2 regions of the Streptomyces sp. NPDC001927 genome follow, and region 2 is predicted to be linked to the other one. Evidence: riboswitches for the same ligand, from Rfam matches in the RefSeq annotation. Region 2 holds a riboswitch; the other holds the start of a gene.
What was found. A riboswitch is a leader RNA that binds a small molecule or an ion and turns the genes downstream of it on or off. The one in region 2 is predicted to bind S-adenosylmethionine.
Positions count from the first base shown of each region.

Region 1 (7,134 bases), on a different contig from region 2:
TCTGGTGGTCGCCCACCTGATCCTGGTCTTCTACCACAAGCACACGCAGTTCGAGGGCCCCGGCCGTACGAACAAGAACGTCGTGGGCATGCCGCTGCTGCCGGTCTACATGGCCAAGGCCGGAGGCTTCTTCTTCCTGGTCTTCGGTGTCATCGCGGTCATCGCGGCGATCGCCTCGATCAACCCGATCTGGGCGCTCGGCCCGTACCGCCCGGACCAGGTGTCCACCGGCGCCCAGCCCGACTGGTACATGGGCTTCGCCGAGGGTCTGATCCGTGTCATGCCGGGCTGGGAGATCAACCTCTGGGGCCACACGCTCGTCCTGGGCGTGATGATCCCGCTGGCGATCTTCCCGGCGGTCCTCGCGGCCATCGCGGTCTACCCGTTCATCGAGTCGTGGATCACCGGCGACAAGCGCGAGCACCACATCGCGCAGCGCCCGCGCAACGCTCCGACGCGCACCGCCTTCGGTGTCGCCTGGATCACCGCGTACATGATCATGCTCGTCGGTGGTGGAAACGACCTCTGGGCCACCCACTTCCACCTGTCGATCAACTCGATCACCTGGTTCGTCCGGATCTTCTTCTTCGTCGGACCGGTCATCGCGTTCGTCGTCACCAAGCGGATCTGCCTCGGCCTCCAGCGCCGGGACAAGGACAAGGTGCTGCACGGACGCGAGTCCGGCATCATCAAGCGCCTGCCGCACGGTGAGTTCGTCGAGGTCCACCAGCCGCTCAGCCAGGGCGAGCTGTACAAGCTCACGGCGCACGAGCAGAACCAGCCGGCCGAGCTCGGCCCGCTGGTCGACGAGAACGGCGTCGAGCGCAAGGTCGGCCGCATGGAGAAGCTCCGCGTCAAGCTCAGCAAGGGCTACTACGGCGAGGACCACCAGATCGCCAAGCCGACCGCCGAGGAGTACAAGGAGATCACGAGCGGCCACGGCCACCACTGATCACCTGATCGCCTGACCGCAAGGTCGCCACAGCGAGAGCCCCGTCCATTCGATGGACGGGGCTCTTTGCCGTGCTCCCGGATCGATAGGGTGGGACCTGTATTCCGTTACGTGATGACCAGGAGCTGCCATGAGCGCTGCGACCCCCGCTGGAGGCGAGTACAGGGCGGGCCTCCCCCTGGCTTCGACCGGGGGGACCCCCACCTGGCCTGGCGTCCTCGACGGACTGCTGACCGGCCGCGACCAGAGCGCCGAGGACACCGCCTGGGCCATGGACCGCATCCTGCGCGGTGAGGCCACCGACGCGCAGATCGCCGGCTTCGCCGTCGCCCTGCGCGCCAAGGGCGAGACCGTCGACGAGATCACCGGGCTCGTCCGCACGATGTACGAGCACGCCAACCTGATCGAGGTCCCAGGACCGTCCGTCGACATCGTCGGCACCGGCGGCGACGGCGCCAAGACCGTCAACATCTCCACCATGTCCGCGATCGTGGTGGCCGGCACCGGGGCGAAGGTCGTCAAGCACGGCAACCGGGCCGCCTCCAGCGCGAGCGGTGCCTCCGACGTCCTGGAGAAGCTGGGCGTCAACCTCGAACTGACCCCGAAGCGGGTCGCCGAGGTCGCGGACGAGGCCGGGATCACCTTCTGCTTCGCCGTGAAGTTCCACCCGGCGCTGCGCCACGTGGCGGCGGCCCGGAAGGAGCTCGGCATCCGGACCACCTTCAACTTCCTCGGTCCGCTCACCAACCCGGCCCGCGTCAAGGCCCAGGCGACTGGTGTCGCCGACGCCCGGATGGCCCCGATCATGGCCGGAGTGCTCGCCGAGCGCGGCTCCTCCGCGCTGGTCTTCCGCGGCGACGACGGCCTGGACGAGCTGACGACCACGGCCACCTCACGGGTCTGGGTGGTACGGGACGGCCAGGTGCGCGAGGAGGCCTTCGACCCGAGGGACGTCGGCATCGAGCTGGTCCCGGTGGAGGCCCTGCGCGGCGCCGACGCCTCGTACAACGCGGACGTGGCGCGCCGGCTGCTGGCGGGTGAGACCGGTCCCGTACGGGACGCGGTCCTGCTGAACTCGGCGGCGGCGCTCGTGGCGCTGCACCCGGGGTCGGGCACCCTGGCGGAGCAGCTGCGCGAGGGGATCGCGCGGGCGGCCGAGTCGATCGACTCGGGGGCCGCCCGGAAGGCGCTGGAGCGCTGGGTGGCGGCGAGCAACGCGTAGCGCCGGCGCGCGGCAGAGGGGTCCGGGTTTGTCCGGGCCCCTTTTTCGCGTCCCGGATCCCGGACACGGGTTGCGCCGGAGCGATCACCTGACATAGCTTCTTGGCCAGGTCATGAGTGACAGCTACGAAGCCCCGGCTTGCTGTCCGGCAACCCTCCGTCCGTGGCGGGGTGCCCCGGGTGAAGACCAGGCCGTGGACAGCAAGGTCCGCGGCAAGCGCGGACCCCTGCGACACCCTGGGGTCCTGGTCCTCAAGGGAGCAGTCTCGTGAGCAAGCGAATGCGATAGGGCCTTCGGCCCCGTTTCCCCACCCTCCGCACGCCGTGTCGTGTGTCGAGGCAACACCCGTACGAGGCACCCACATCGTGCTGCCCTGCGGGCCCTTCGCTGCCCCAGTCCTGCCAGGGAGATACCGCCATGTCCGCGTACCCGAACGCCACCGTCACCACTGCCGCCACCGCCGCCGACGCCGAATCCGCCGACCCCTGCTGTGCCGCTCCGCTCCCGGTCCTCGGGCGGGACGTCACCGTGCCGCTCGTGACCGGCGGCGAGGTCACGTACGCCGCGCTCGACTACGCGGCCAGCGCGCCGGCCCTGCAGCGGGTGTGGGACGACGTCGCCGCGTACGCCCCGTACTACGGCAGCGTCCACCGGGGCGCCGGGTACCTCTCGCAGCTCTCCACCGACCTGTTCGAGAACAGCCGCGTCACGGTCGCCGAGTTCCTCGACTGCCGCCCCGAGGACCAGGTCGTCTTCACCCGCTCCACCACCGACTCGCTCAACCTGCTCGCCCAGGTCGTCCCCGAGGGGTGCGAGGTCTTCGTCTTCGAGACCGAGCACCACGCCTCGCTCCTGCCGTGGCAGGACGCCCGGGTCACCTACCTCAACGCGCCCCGCACGCCCGCCCAGGCCGTCGAGACCCTGGAGCGCGCCCTCGCCGACCGCGACCCCTACGGCCCGGCCCTCGTCTGCGTGACCGGTGCCTCGAACGTCACCGGTGAGCTGTGGCCGGTCAAGGAGTTGGCCGCCGCCGCCCACGCGCACGGCGCCCGGATCGTCCTCGACGCCGCCCAGCTCGCGCCCCACCACCCCGTCTCCGTACGGGAGTTGGACGTGGACTGGGTCGCGTTCTCGGGGCACAAGCTGTACGCCCCGTTCGGTTCGGGCGTCCTCGCGGGCCGCGCCGACTGGCTCCAGGACGCCGAGCCGTACCTCGCCGGTGGTGGCGCCTCCAAGAAGGTCGCCCGCCGCGCCGACGGCGGGGTCGACGTCGAGTGGCACACCACGGCCGCCCGCCACGAGGCCGGTTCGCCGAACGTCATCGGCGTCTACTCCATCGCCTCCGCCTGCAAGGCGCTCACCGAGGCCGGTTTCGACCAGCTCGTCGCCCGCGAGCAGCACCTCATCGACACCGTCCGCGCGGGCCTCGCCGAGGTGCCCGAGGTGAAGGTGCTCTCGCTCTTCGGCGACGACGCGCCGCGCGTCGGCGTCATCTCCTTCGTCGTCGAGGGGTGGAACAGCTCGCACTTCGCCGCCGCGCTCTCCGCCGAGTACGGCATCGGCGTCCGCGACGGCCTCTTCTGCGCCCACCCGCTCGTCCGCACCCTGCTCGGCAGCGACCCGCAGACCCAGGGCGAGTGCGGCGCGCCCGAGGCCGCGCCCGGCGAGAAGTCGCTCAACGCGATCCGGGTCAGCTTCGGCGCCGGTACGCCCGACGAGCACGTGGAGCGTTTCGTACGGGCCGTGAAGGAGCTCGTCCGGGACGGCGCGCAGTGGAAGTACCGCACCGAGGACGGCCGTTGCGTCCCGGACCGCGGCTGACGATCAGGGCTGTTCAGGCCGCCAGCCGGGTGCCCAGCAGGACCATCCGCAGAGCGCGCTCGGCCGCGTCGGCGAGGAACTCCGCGCCCCGGTCGAGCGCCTCGGGCAGCGCCATCGGGGCGGGCAGGATCGAGCCGTAGGCGTCCACCCCCACCGCCCGTACGTGGTGGGCGCCCTTGCCGAGGGTGCCCGCGAGGGCGAGGACGGGGACGCCGTGGGCCTTGGCCCGACGGGCCACCTCGGCGGGGATCTTGCCGCGTACGGTCTGCCCGTCGAGGGCGCCCTCGGCCGTGATGACCAGGTCGGCGCGGGCGAGCCGGGCGTCCAGGTCGATCCGGTCGAGCAGCACCTCGAACCGGGGCAGCAGCCGGGCGCCGAGCGCGGCGAGCCCGGCGCCGAGACCGCCCGAGGCGCCTGTGCCCGGGGCGGTCCGCAGTGCGACCGGGACCGGCAGGTCGCGGCCGAGGACGGCGGCCCACCGCTCCAGGGCCGCCGACAACTCCTCGACCTGCTCCGGGCTCGCGCCCTTCTGCGGGCCGAAGACCCGCGCCACGCCCCGCTCGCCGCACAGCACGTTGTACGGATTGCAGGCCACGAGGAGCTCGGCCTCGTCAAGGCGGGGGTCCAGGCCCGTCGCGTCGATCCGGTCGAGGCGGTTCAACGCCATTCCACCTAGGGGGAGTTCGGCTCCTTCGGTGTCCAGGAGTCGGGCGCCGAGGGCCTGGAGCGCGCCCGCGCCGCCGTCCGAGGTGCCCGAGTCGCCGCAGCCGACCAGGACGCGGCGCGCCCCGGCGTCCAGCGCGGCCCGGATCAGCTCGCCGACCCCGAAGGTCGTCGTGGCGCCCGGGTCGCGCCGCCCGGCCGGCACCAGCGAGAGGCCCGCGACGGCCGCCATCTCGACCACCGCGGAGTCGGGGGCGAGGAGCGCGAAGTGGGTCCGGACGGGTGAGCCCAGCGGGCCGGTCGCGACCCGGGGCACGAGCCTGCCCCCGGTCGCGGCCGCCAGGGCCCGCGCCGTACCCTCACCGCCGTCGACCAGCGGGATCAGGTCGAGCACGGCGTCCGGGCAGGCCCTGCGCACCCCCTCGGCGATGGCCTCGGCGGCCTCGGGAGCGGAGAGGGACTCCTTGAAACCGCTGGGGGCGACGGCGATACGGAAGGTCATGGCTGGGACTCCAGAAGGACGGGCACGCCGAGCAGCGGCCAGACGAAGAGGGCGAAGCACAGCACGAGCGCGGCGCTGAGCGGGGCGAGCACGGCGGAGAGCCGCAGCAGATGGCCCGGGGTGAAGGTGGGGACGCCGTCGGGTGGTTCGGCGAAGAGCGCGACCGGTTTCGCGGAGGCGGGCAGCGTCTGGCAGAAACCGGCCGCCGCCGTCGAGGCGAGCGCGGCGGCCACCGGGTTGACCCCGGCGGCGACCGCCGCCGCGATCACCAGCGGGACGAGCACGGAGGAGCGGGCGGAGCGCGACTGGAGGACCAGGTGCGCGGCCGTGCCGACCACCACGACCGCCGCGAGGAACCCCCAGGCGGGTATCCCGTCCACCGGAAGACCGCCGACCAGCCAGCTGGCCGCGCCCGAGTCGACGAGCGCCACGCCCATCGCGGTGGTCGCCGCCATGAACAGGAGCATCGGCCAGGGCACCGACCCGAGCCCCTCCTTGAGCCGTACCGTCCCCAGCGCCGGCGAGGAGGCCACCACCGCGCCGATCAGCGCCACCACCGCGGGGGACACCCCGTGGAGCGGCTCCGAGCACCAGAGCGCGACCACCGTGCCGAGCAGCAGCAGACAGCGGGTCTCCGCCGTGGTGAGCGGTCCCGAGACGGCGGTGGGGGAGTGCTCCTGGAGCTGGGCGACCGTGATCCGCACCGGCTCGCGCCGGTCCGCGCGGCGGGTCGTCGTCCACAGCACGGTCTCCGCCGCCAGATGGGAGGACACCACCGCGAGCGGCAGCCCGAGCACCAGCCACTCCACGAAACCGATCCGCTCACCCGTCCGTTCCAGGAGCAGGCTCACCGTGATGAGGTGCGCGCCCGCGCCGATCAGCGTGGCCACCGCCGAGAGCAGGACGACGGTCGGGAAGAGCAGCGCCAGCATCACCACGAGCCGGCGCCGCTCGGCGAGGACCTGGGCGAGCGCGAGGAAGACGGGCAGCGCGAGCGCCGCGCGGCCCGAGGTGGAGGGGACGGCGAAGGCGGTCACCACCAGGGCGGCGGTGGTCAGATGGACCAACTGCCGTACGGTACGGGCCCCGCTGACCAGGAAGGCGGCCGCCCGCCCGGCCAGCCCGGTCCGGGTCACGGCGGCGGCGAGCACGAAGGCGCAGATCAGCAGCCAGATCGTCTCGTCGCCGAGGGTGCTGAAGAGCGTGTCGGCGCTGATCACCCCGGTCGCGGTGAGCGCGAGGCCCGCGCCGAGGGCGACGTAGGTGTCGTCGACGGGGGCGGCGATCCAGGCACAGGTCGCGAGGGCGAAGACGGCCAGGGTGAGCCGGGCCTCCTCGCCGAGCCCCGGGGCGGTGCCGGGGACGGCGAGCAGGGCGCAGAGGCTCAGGGCCAGGCAGAGCCAGACCGCCTGACGGAGGGAGAGGTTCACGAGAACCACTCTCCGAGCGGGGGGTGAGCCGCCCATGAGCCCGCCATGAAGGAAGGTTCATGCGGGCGGCGGCCCGCTCGCTACGGCATGCGGTACCCCATGCCCCGTACCGTCTCCAGGCGTTCCGCCCCGAGCTTCTTGCGCAGCGCCCGGACGTACACGTCCACGATGTTCGAGCCGGGGTCGAAGTCGTAGCCCCAGACGTGGGAGAGGATCTGCTCCCGCGACAGGACCTGGCCCGGGTGGCGCAGGAAGAGTTCGAGCAGCACGAACTCACGGGCCGTCAGATCCACCGTCCGCTCCCCGGACCTGGCCCGTCGGGTCCGCAGGTCCAGGCTCAGGTCCTCGCCGCCGCGCAGCACCGTCACCTCGGGGGTGCGGGCGGCGGTGCGCAGCCGCAGCCGGATCCGGGCCAGCAGCTCCTCGAAGCGGAACGGCTTGGTCATCCAGTCGTCCGCGCCGCCCTCCAGGCCGGCCACCGTGTCCCGTACCGAATCACGGGCCGTCAACACGATGACGGGCAGCGTCACCCGGGCCTCGCGCA
Region 1 is NZ_JBSFEN010000012.1:183,325-190,458, forward strand. It holds gene qcrB (cytochrome bc1 complex cytochrome b subunit) at 1-952, shown strand, start outside; gene trpD (anthranilate phosphoribosyltransferase) at 1,083-2,174, shown strand; SAM riboswitch class IV at 2,283-2,399, shown strand; gene ACWCO8_RS30370 (aminotransferase class V-fold PLP-dependent enzyme) at 2,592-3,995, shown strand; gene ACWCO8_RS30375 (glycerate kinase family protein) at 4,009-5,160, opposite strand; gene ACWCO8_RS30380 (SLC13 family permease) at 5,157-6,590, opposite strand; gene ACWCO8_RS30385 (response regulator transcription factor) at 6,671-7,134, opposite strand, start outside.
Region 1: linked by a shared signal. The riboswitch ahead of ACWCO8_RS30370 (aminotransferase class V-fold PLP-dependent enzyme) and the one ahead of thrC (threonine synthase) in region 2 are both predicted to bind S-adenosylmethionine.

Region 2 (7,134 bases):
TCGTCCGCCCGCGCCGCCAGCTCCTCGGCGAAGGCCCGGTTGTAGGCGCGGTACGACTCCCAGCGGCGGCGGAACTCCGCGTCGAAGACCGGCTCGCGCGGGATCTCGTACAGGTGGTGGTGGAGGAACCACAGGACCGAGTTCGCGATCCCGTTGTACGCGTCGGCGTACACCTCCGGGTCGATGTCCAGCATCCGCACGCCCGGCTCGGACTCCCCGCGCCTGACCGCCTCGCGGTCGCCCTCCCCCAGGGCCGCGCACACCCACACGCTGTCCTGGGAGGAGATCGCGCTCAGCCCCGAGACGAGACCGCCCCCGCCGCGCCGGGCACTGAGTGTGCCGTCGGCGGCGAGGGCGTACGAGACAGGACCCCGGTTGGACGCGACGAGCACAGAAGCCATGTGGCGAACCTAGCCCGTCACGTAAACGCTCAAACGTACGTATACGACTCTGGCGAATCCTCGCCCCTCGTCACGGCTCAGTGGTCGCGGCGTCCGCGCAGAGCCGCCTTCGCCACCAGACCGGTCGCGGCCAGGGCGAGGGCGAGGCCGCCGAGCAGCCAGAGCCGCTCACCGCTGGAGCCGGTCTCGGCCATCGAGCCGCCGGGACCGTGCGGGCCCTGCGGGATGTCCGGGCCGTCCGGGACGTGGGGGGTCGGGCGGGGCTGGTGGGTGGTCGGTGCGGGGGTCGGCGCCACCTCCGACTCCGTTGGGGTGGGATCCACCGGGGCCGACGGCTCCCGCTCCGGCTCCGGCTTCGACGGAGCCGGCTTCGGGCTCGGCCTCGGCGGATCCAGGACCGGGGTCACCGCGCACGCCGGGTCCTCACTGCCCTCGCCGCAGTTCGAGCGCGGGGACTCGACCTCGACGCTGTTGCGGAGCGTGCCGTCGCCGCGCACCGGGTCGTGGACCTTCACCGAGTACGTGACCGTCGCCGTCTGCCCGGCCGGGATGTCACCGACGTAGCCGATCTTCGGCGCGTCGTACGTGACCTTGCCGAGCGTCGCCTTCGCGTCGCCCAGGTAGGCGGCGTCGTCCAGGTTGCCGGTCAGGTCGTCGCTGAACTTGGCGTTCGGGTGGTCCAGCCGGCTGATGTTCTTCGCGGTGACCGTGTACGTCAGGGTGTCGCCCGGCCTCACCTTCGTCGGGCTCGCCGTCTTGGTGATCTCCAGGTCCGGCACCGGTACGGAGAAGGCCAGGCCCGAGGGCACGTACGTGTCGCCCGTCGTGGTGAACGTCAGCTCCGCCGACCGCGCGCCCACCGGGATCGCGCCGTCCGGGATGTCGAAGGCCTTGGCGTCGATGGAGAGGTTGTTCGTCAGCTTCGGCGCGACGGCGCCGTCGTCCTCGCCGACGAAGAAGTTGTCGGTGTTGCCCGTGTGCGCCTCGGTGACGTTCTTGCCGTCGACGAGGAAGGTGTCGCCGGGCGTGTTCCAGTCGCCCTCGTACGCCGTCACGCTCGCCCGCGCCTTGCCCGTCGTCCGGTGGAAGCCGTCCACGGTGACCGTGGTCGCGGGGGAGGTGGAGCGCTGCAGGACGTGCCCGCCGTAGACGTACACGTTGCGGCGGTCAGGGGCGTGGGTCGGGTCGGGGCCCGGGAACGCGTAGACGACCGTCAGGGACCAGCCCGCCACGCAGCCCTTGCCGTCCGGCGCCCAGATGCCGCCGACCGAGATCTGCGCGTCCGTGCCGGTCACGCCCTCGAACGCGGACGTCACGTCCGACTCGCCCGTGTAGTAGTGCGGGCCACGGGTGTCCGCCGGGTCCGTCACCAAGCTGTCGATCGAGACCGCCGTCTCAGGACCCGCCCCGACCCTGATGTGCGGCGCGGTCGTGGCGTGGTCGCCCGGCGAGGTCACCACATCGGCGCCGGAGATGTCGCAGCGCTTCAGCTGCGCCCCGCTCGGCCCCTTGTACGTGCCGTCGTTGCCGCCCCAGAACAGCCGGGCGTACGCGACCTTCGCCCCGGCCGGGACGACGACATGGCCGGTGCTGGAGCCGTAACCGGCGTCCATGGAGGCGGTGTTGATCCGCTTCATGGCGAAGGTGTTGTTGTTGTCGCGCCCCTGCCCTGAGGCGGCGCCGGCGCAGCGCGCGGCCAGGTCGGCGGGGGCCGTGGGGCAGCCCATGACCGTGTTGCCGATGGTCGTGAAGTCGCCGTACAGCGACTCGTCGTAGCGCTTGCCGAAGGGCTCCACCACGTCGGCCGCGGCGGGACCGGCCACGGCGAGGGAGAGCGAGCCGAGTGAGCCGGCGGCGAGGACGAGCGCCGCCGGCGACATGATCATCCGATTCTTGAACCGCATGAAACGGAAGATAGGCAAAAATCACCATCATTCGGCGTTACGCCACGCGGCGGTGCGCGTACTCCGCGATCTCCACCATCGGCGGCCGCTCCTCCGTGTCCACCGCGTACGTGTGCGGAGTGAAGCCCTCCTCGCCGCGCTCGAACTGGGTGAGCCGCGGCCGCACCAGATGGCCACGGGAGAGCCGCAGCTGCGCCGTCCGGTAGATCGCCGCCGCCATCCGGCCCAGCGCCTGCCCGTCCTGGTGCCGGTGCTTGCGGACCCCGACGTCCACCTGCGCGAGGGCGTCCAGACCGACCGTGTGCAGCGCGTCCACGAGCAGGCCCAGCTCCACTCCGTAACCGACCGGGAACGGCAGCCGTTCGAGCAGCGAACGGCGCGCCGCGTACTCGCCGCCCAGCGGCTGCACGAATCCGGCCAGCTGCGGCCAGTGCAGATTGAGCAGCGGCCGCGCCACCAGCTCCGTCACCCGACCACCCTGACCTGGGGTGTCGCCGAGCGGGCGGTCGTACATCGCCTTCACGAAGTCGACGTCCTGGTCGGTGAGCAGCGGGCCGACGATGCCGGTGACGAAGTCCGCGGAGAAGTCCCGCAGATCCGCGTCGACGAAGCAGACGATGTCCCCCTCGGTCACCATCAGTGACCGCCACAGCACCTCGCCCTTGCCGGGCACGGCGGGTATCCGGGGCAGGATCGCGTCCCGCGCCACCACCCGCGCCCCGGCCGCCGCCGCCACCTCCGCCGTACGGTCGGTGGAACCGGAGTCGATCACCACCAGTTCGTCCACGAGCGGAACGGCCTCGGTCATCAGCTCGCGCCGGATGACGGAGACGATCTCGCCGACCGTCGCCTCCTCGTTCAGCGCGGGCAGCACGACGCTGACCGTCGTCCCGTGCTTCGCCGCCAGGACGCGGTCGAGTCTTCGGTCCGCCACGGACCAGGACCGCCGACCCAGCCAGCGCTCCACTTCCTCCAGCACGTGATCTCCATCTCGCGGTTCGGACGGCAGGTCCAACCCTCCGGGCCTTCGGTTACAGTCTTGAACAACGCGGATGCCCGATGCATGTCGGGGTGCCACCCGCGTCACACAATCGAATACCGCTCATCCAGAGGGGCAGAGGGAAACGGCCCGTTGAAGCCCCGGCAACCCTCCAGTCGGTCACTCGTCCGCAGTCGTCAGCACTGCGCCCGCGAGGCTCCCGGCTAGGGAAGGTGCCAAATCCGTCTCATGGCGATGTTCGTCATGGGAAAGATGAGGAGAAAGGGCCTCGCCTCCATGGCTGTACAGACTGCTACCCCCGACACCACCGCCGCCGACACCGCTCGGACGGTCGATCTCGGTCCCGCTTCCGGCCTTTCCTGCCGGGAATGCGGCGAAGTCTTCGCACTCGGCCCGATCTTCGCCTGTGAGCTGTGTTTCGGCCCCCTCGAAGTCGCGTACGACCTTCCCGTCGGTGACCCCGAGGCGCTGCGCAAGCAGATCGAGGCCGGCCCCGCCAATATCTGGCGCTACGCCCCGCTGCTGCCCGTCCCCGCCGACGTCGCCGAGAAGCCGAACCTGAACCCGGGCTGGACCAAGCTCGTCCAGGCCGACAACCTCGCCGGCGAACTGGGCGTCGAGCCCGGCAAGCTCTTCGTCAAGGACGACTCGGGCAACCCGACGCACTCCTTCAAGGACCGCGTCGTCGCCCAGGCGCTCGAGGCCGCCCGCGCCTTCGGCTTCACCACGCTCTCCTGCTCCTCCACCGGCAACCTGGCCGGCGCCGTCGGCGCCGCCGCCGCCCGCGCCGGCTTCCGCTCCTGCGTCTTCATCCCGCACGACCTGGAGCAGGGCAAGGTCGTCATGGCCGCCGTCTACGGCGGAGAGCTCGTCGGCATCGAGGGCAACTACGACGACGTCAACCGCTTCTGCTCCGAGCTCATCGGCGACCCGCTGGGCGAGGGCTGGGGCTTCGTCAACGTCAACCTGCGGCCGTACTACGGCGAGGGCTCCAAGACGCTCGCGTACGAGATCTGCGAGCAGCTGGGCTGGGTCATCCCTGACCAGCTCGTCATCCCGATCGCCTCGGGATCGCAGCTCACCAAGATCGACAAGGGTCTGCAGGAGCTCATCAAGCTGGGCCTGGTCGAGGACAAGCCGTACAAGATCTTCGGCGCCCAGGCCGAGGGCTGCTCGCCGGTGTCCGCCGCCTTCAAGGCCGGTCACGACGTCGTACGGCCCCAGAAGCCCAACACCATCGCCAAGTCGCTCGCCATCGGCAACCCGGCCGACGGCCCGTACGTCCTCGACATCGCGCGCCGCACCGGCGGCGCCGTGGAGGACGTGAACGACGAGCAGGTCGTCGAGGCGATCAAGATCCTGGCCCGGACCGAGGGCATCTTCGCCGAGACGGCGGGCGGCGTGACGGTCGGCGTGACGAAGAAGCTGGTCGAGGCCGGCCTCATCGACCCGACCCTCACCACCGTCGTGCTCAACACCGGCGACGGCCTCAAGACCCTCGACGCGGTGGCCGACACCTCTCAGGCGACCGCCACCATCAAGCCGAGCCTGGACGCGTTCCGCGACGCCGGCCTGGCCCACTGACCCCCACTCGTCCGTTCACGGAAGGCAGCAGCACATGAGCGTCAAGGTCCGTATCCCCACCATCCTCCGTACCTACACGGGCGGCCAGGCCGAGGTTCCGGCGGAGGGCGCGACCCTGTCCGAGGTCATCTCCGACCTGGAGAAGAACCACGCGGGCATCGCCGCCCGCGTCCTGGACGACCAGGGCAAGCTGCGCCGCTTCGTGAACGTCTACGTGAACGACGACGACGTCCGCTTCGAGCAGGGCCTGGAGACGGCGACGCCGGACGGCGCGGGCGTCTCGATCATCCCGGCGGTCGCCGGCGGCTGCTGAGCCCACGGCCGAGCGCTCGCTTTACCCCGAGTAACCGAATTGCCCCCTCCGCGAGAGAAGCGGAGGGGGCAATTCTGCATGGTTGAACGCGGTAGAGTTGGGGAAGTCCCCCCGGCTTCACCCCGCTGCTCCGTGCCAGCCGCATATGAGAATGCGTCCGCACGCGACAAGAAGCAGCCAAAGTACGCGAACGATCTGTACCTTCTGCGCGCTTTGCCGGGCCCGACTTGCCCCGGAATTCATTCAATTCTCCGGAATTCTCCTTTACGGCGTGCCCAGAATTCTCGTCCGATTGACCTGTTGCAGAGGGCAGTTGGGCAGATACATTCAGCCGCGGTCGACGCGTTCCGGCGCAGGGTCTGACCCGGGTCCGCGAAGTGCGGGTCCCGCGCAAGGGCCAGTAATAGGGGAGTTAGGCATGGCTCAGGGCACCGTCAAGTGGTTCAACGCGGAGAAGGGCTACGGCTTCATCGCGGTCGACGGTGGTGCGGATGTATTCGTCCACTACAGCGCGATCCAGATGGACGGATACCGCACCCTCGAAGAGGGTCAGCGGGTCGAGTTCGAGATCTCGCAGGGCCAGAAGGGTCCGCAGGCGGACATGGTCAAGCTCGCCGTCTGAGCACGGCGCGATCGGCCACCACGTACGCACTCACGCGTTCTCACGCCGAGGGGTCCGCATCCTGACCGGGATGCGGACCCCTCGTGCGTGTGCGGGGTGTGTCGGTGGCCCCCGCTCGATCTGTGGGAGTCGCTTGCACTCGCATGGGCCGAGTGCTAATCATTGGCGTTAGCACTCTGAAGGTGAGAGTGCTTACGAGGATCGGGCAGACGAGGTCCGCGGCCAGGTGGGGCAAGGAACCGCCGGGTACGCAGGCCGTCCGTCGCGGGCGTCGGCGCGGTCCTGGAGCGTTATCCACCCCATGTCCGGGAGGACCACTTCACATGGCCAAGATCATCGCGTTCGACGAGGAGGCACGGCGCGGTCTCGAGCGCGGGATGAACCAGCTCGCCGACGCCGTCAAGGTCACCCTTGGCCCCAAGGGCCGGAACGTCGTCCTCGAGAAGAAGTGGGGCGCCCCCACGATCACCAACGATGGTGTCTCCATCGCCAAGGAGATCGAGCTCGAGGACCCGTACGAGAAGATCGGCGCCGAGCTGGTCAAGGAAGTCGCCAAGAAGACGGACGACGTCGCCGGTGACGGTACGACCACCGCGACCGTCCTCGCCCAGGCGCTCGTCCGCGAGGGCCTGCGCAACGTGGCGGCCGGCGCCAACCCGATGGCCCTCAAGCGCGGCATCGAGAAGGCCGTCGAGGCCGTCTCCGGCGCCCTGCTCGAGCAGGCGAAGGATGTCGAGACCAAGGAGCAGATCGCTTCCACGGCCTCCATCTCCGCCGCCGACACCCAGATCGGCGAGCTCATCGCCGAGGCGATGGACAAGGTCGGCAAGGAAGGCGTCATCACCGTCGAGGAGTCCCAGACCTTCGGTCTGGAGCTGGAGCTCACCGAGGGTATGCGCTTCGACAAGGGCTACATCTCGGCGTACTTCGCCACCGACATGGAGCGTATGGAGGCGTCCCTGGACGACCCGTACCTCCTGATCGTCAACTCCAAGATCTCCTCGGTCAAGGACCTGCTCCCGCTCCTGGAGAAGGTCATGCAGTCGGGCAAGCCGCTGCTGATCATCGCCGAGGACGTCGAGGGCGAGGCCCTGTCGACCCTGGTCGTCAACAAGATCCGCGGCACCTTCAAGTCCGTCGCGGTCAAGGCTCCGGGCTTCGGCGACCGTCGCAAGGCCATGCTGAACGACATCGCCATCCTCACGGGCGGCACGGTCATCTCCGAGGAGGTCGGCCTCAAGCTCGAGAACGCGGGCCTGGACCTGCTGGGCCGCGCCCGCAAGGTCGTCATCACCAAGGACGAGACCACG
Region 2 is NZ_JBSFEN010000010.1:271,657-278,790, reverse strand. It holds gene ACWCO8_RS27225 (alpha,alpha-trehalose-phosphate synthase (UDP-forming)) at 1-401, opposite strand, end outside; gene ACWCO8_RS27220 (DUF11 domain-containing protein) at 479-2,305, opposite strand; gene ACWCO8_RS27215 (glucosyl-3-phosphoglycerate synthase) at 2,343-3,284, opposite strand; SAM riboswitch class I at 3,405-3,564, shown strand; gene thrC (threonine synthase) at 3,582-4,889, shown strand; gene ACWCO8_RS27205 (MoaD/ThiS family protein) at 4,924-5,202, shown strand; gene ACWCO8_RS27200 (cold-shock protein) at 5,621-5,824, shown strand; gene groL (chaperonin GroEL) at 6,148-7,134, shown strand, end outside.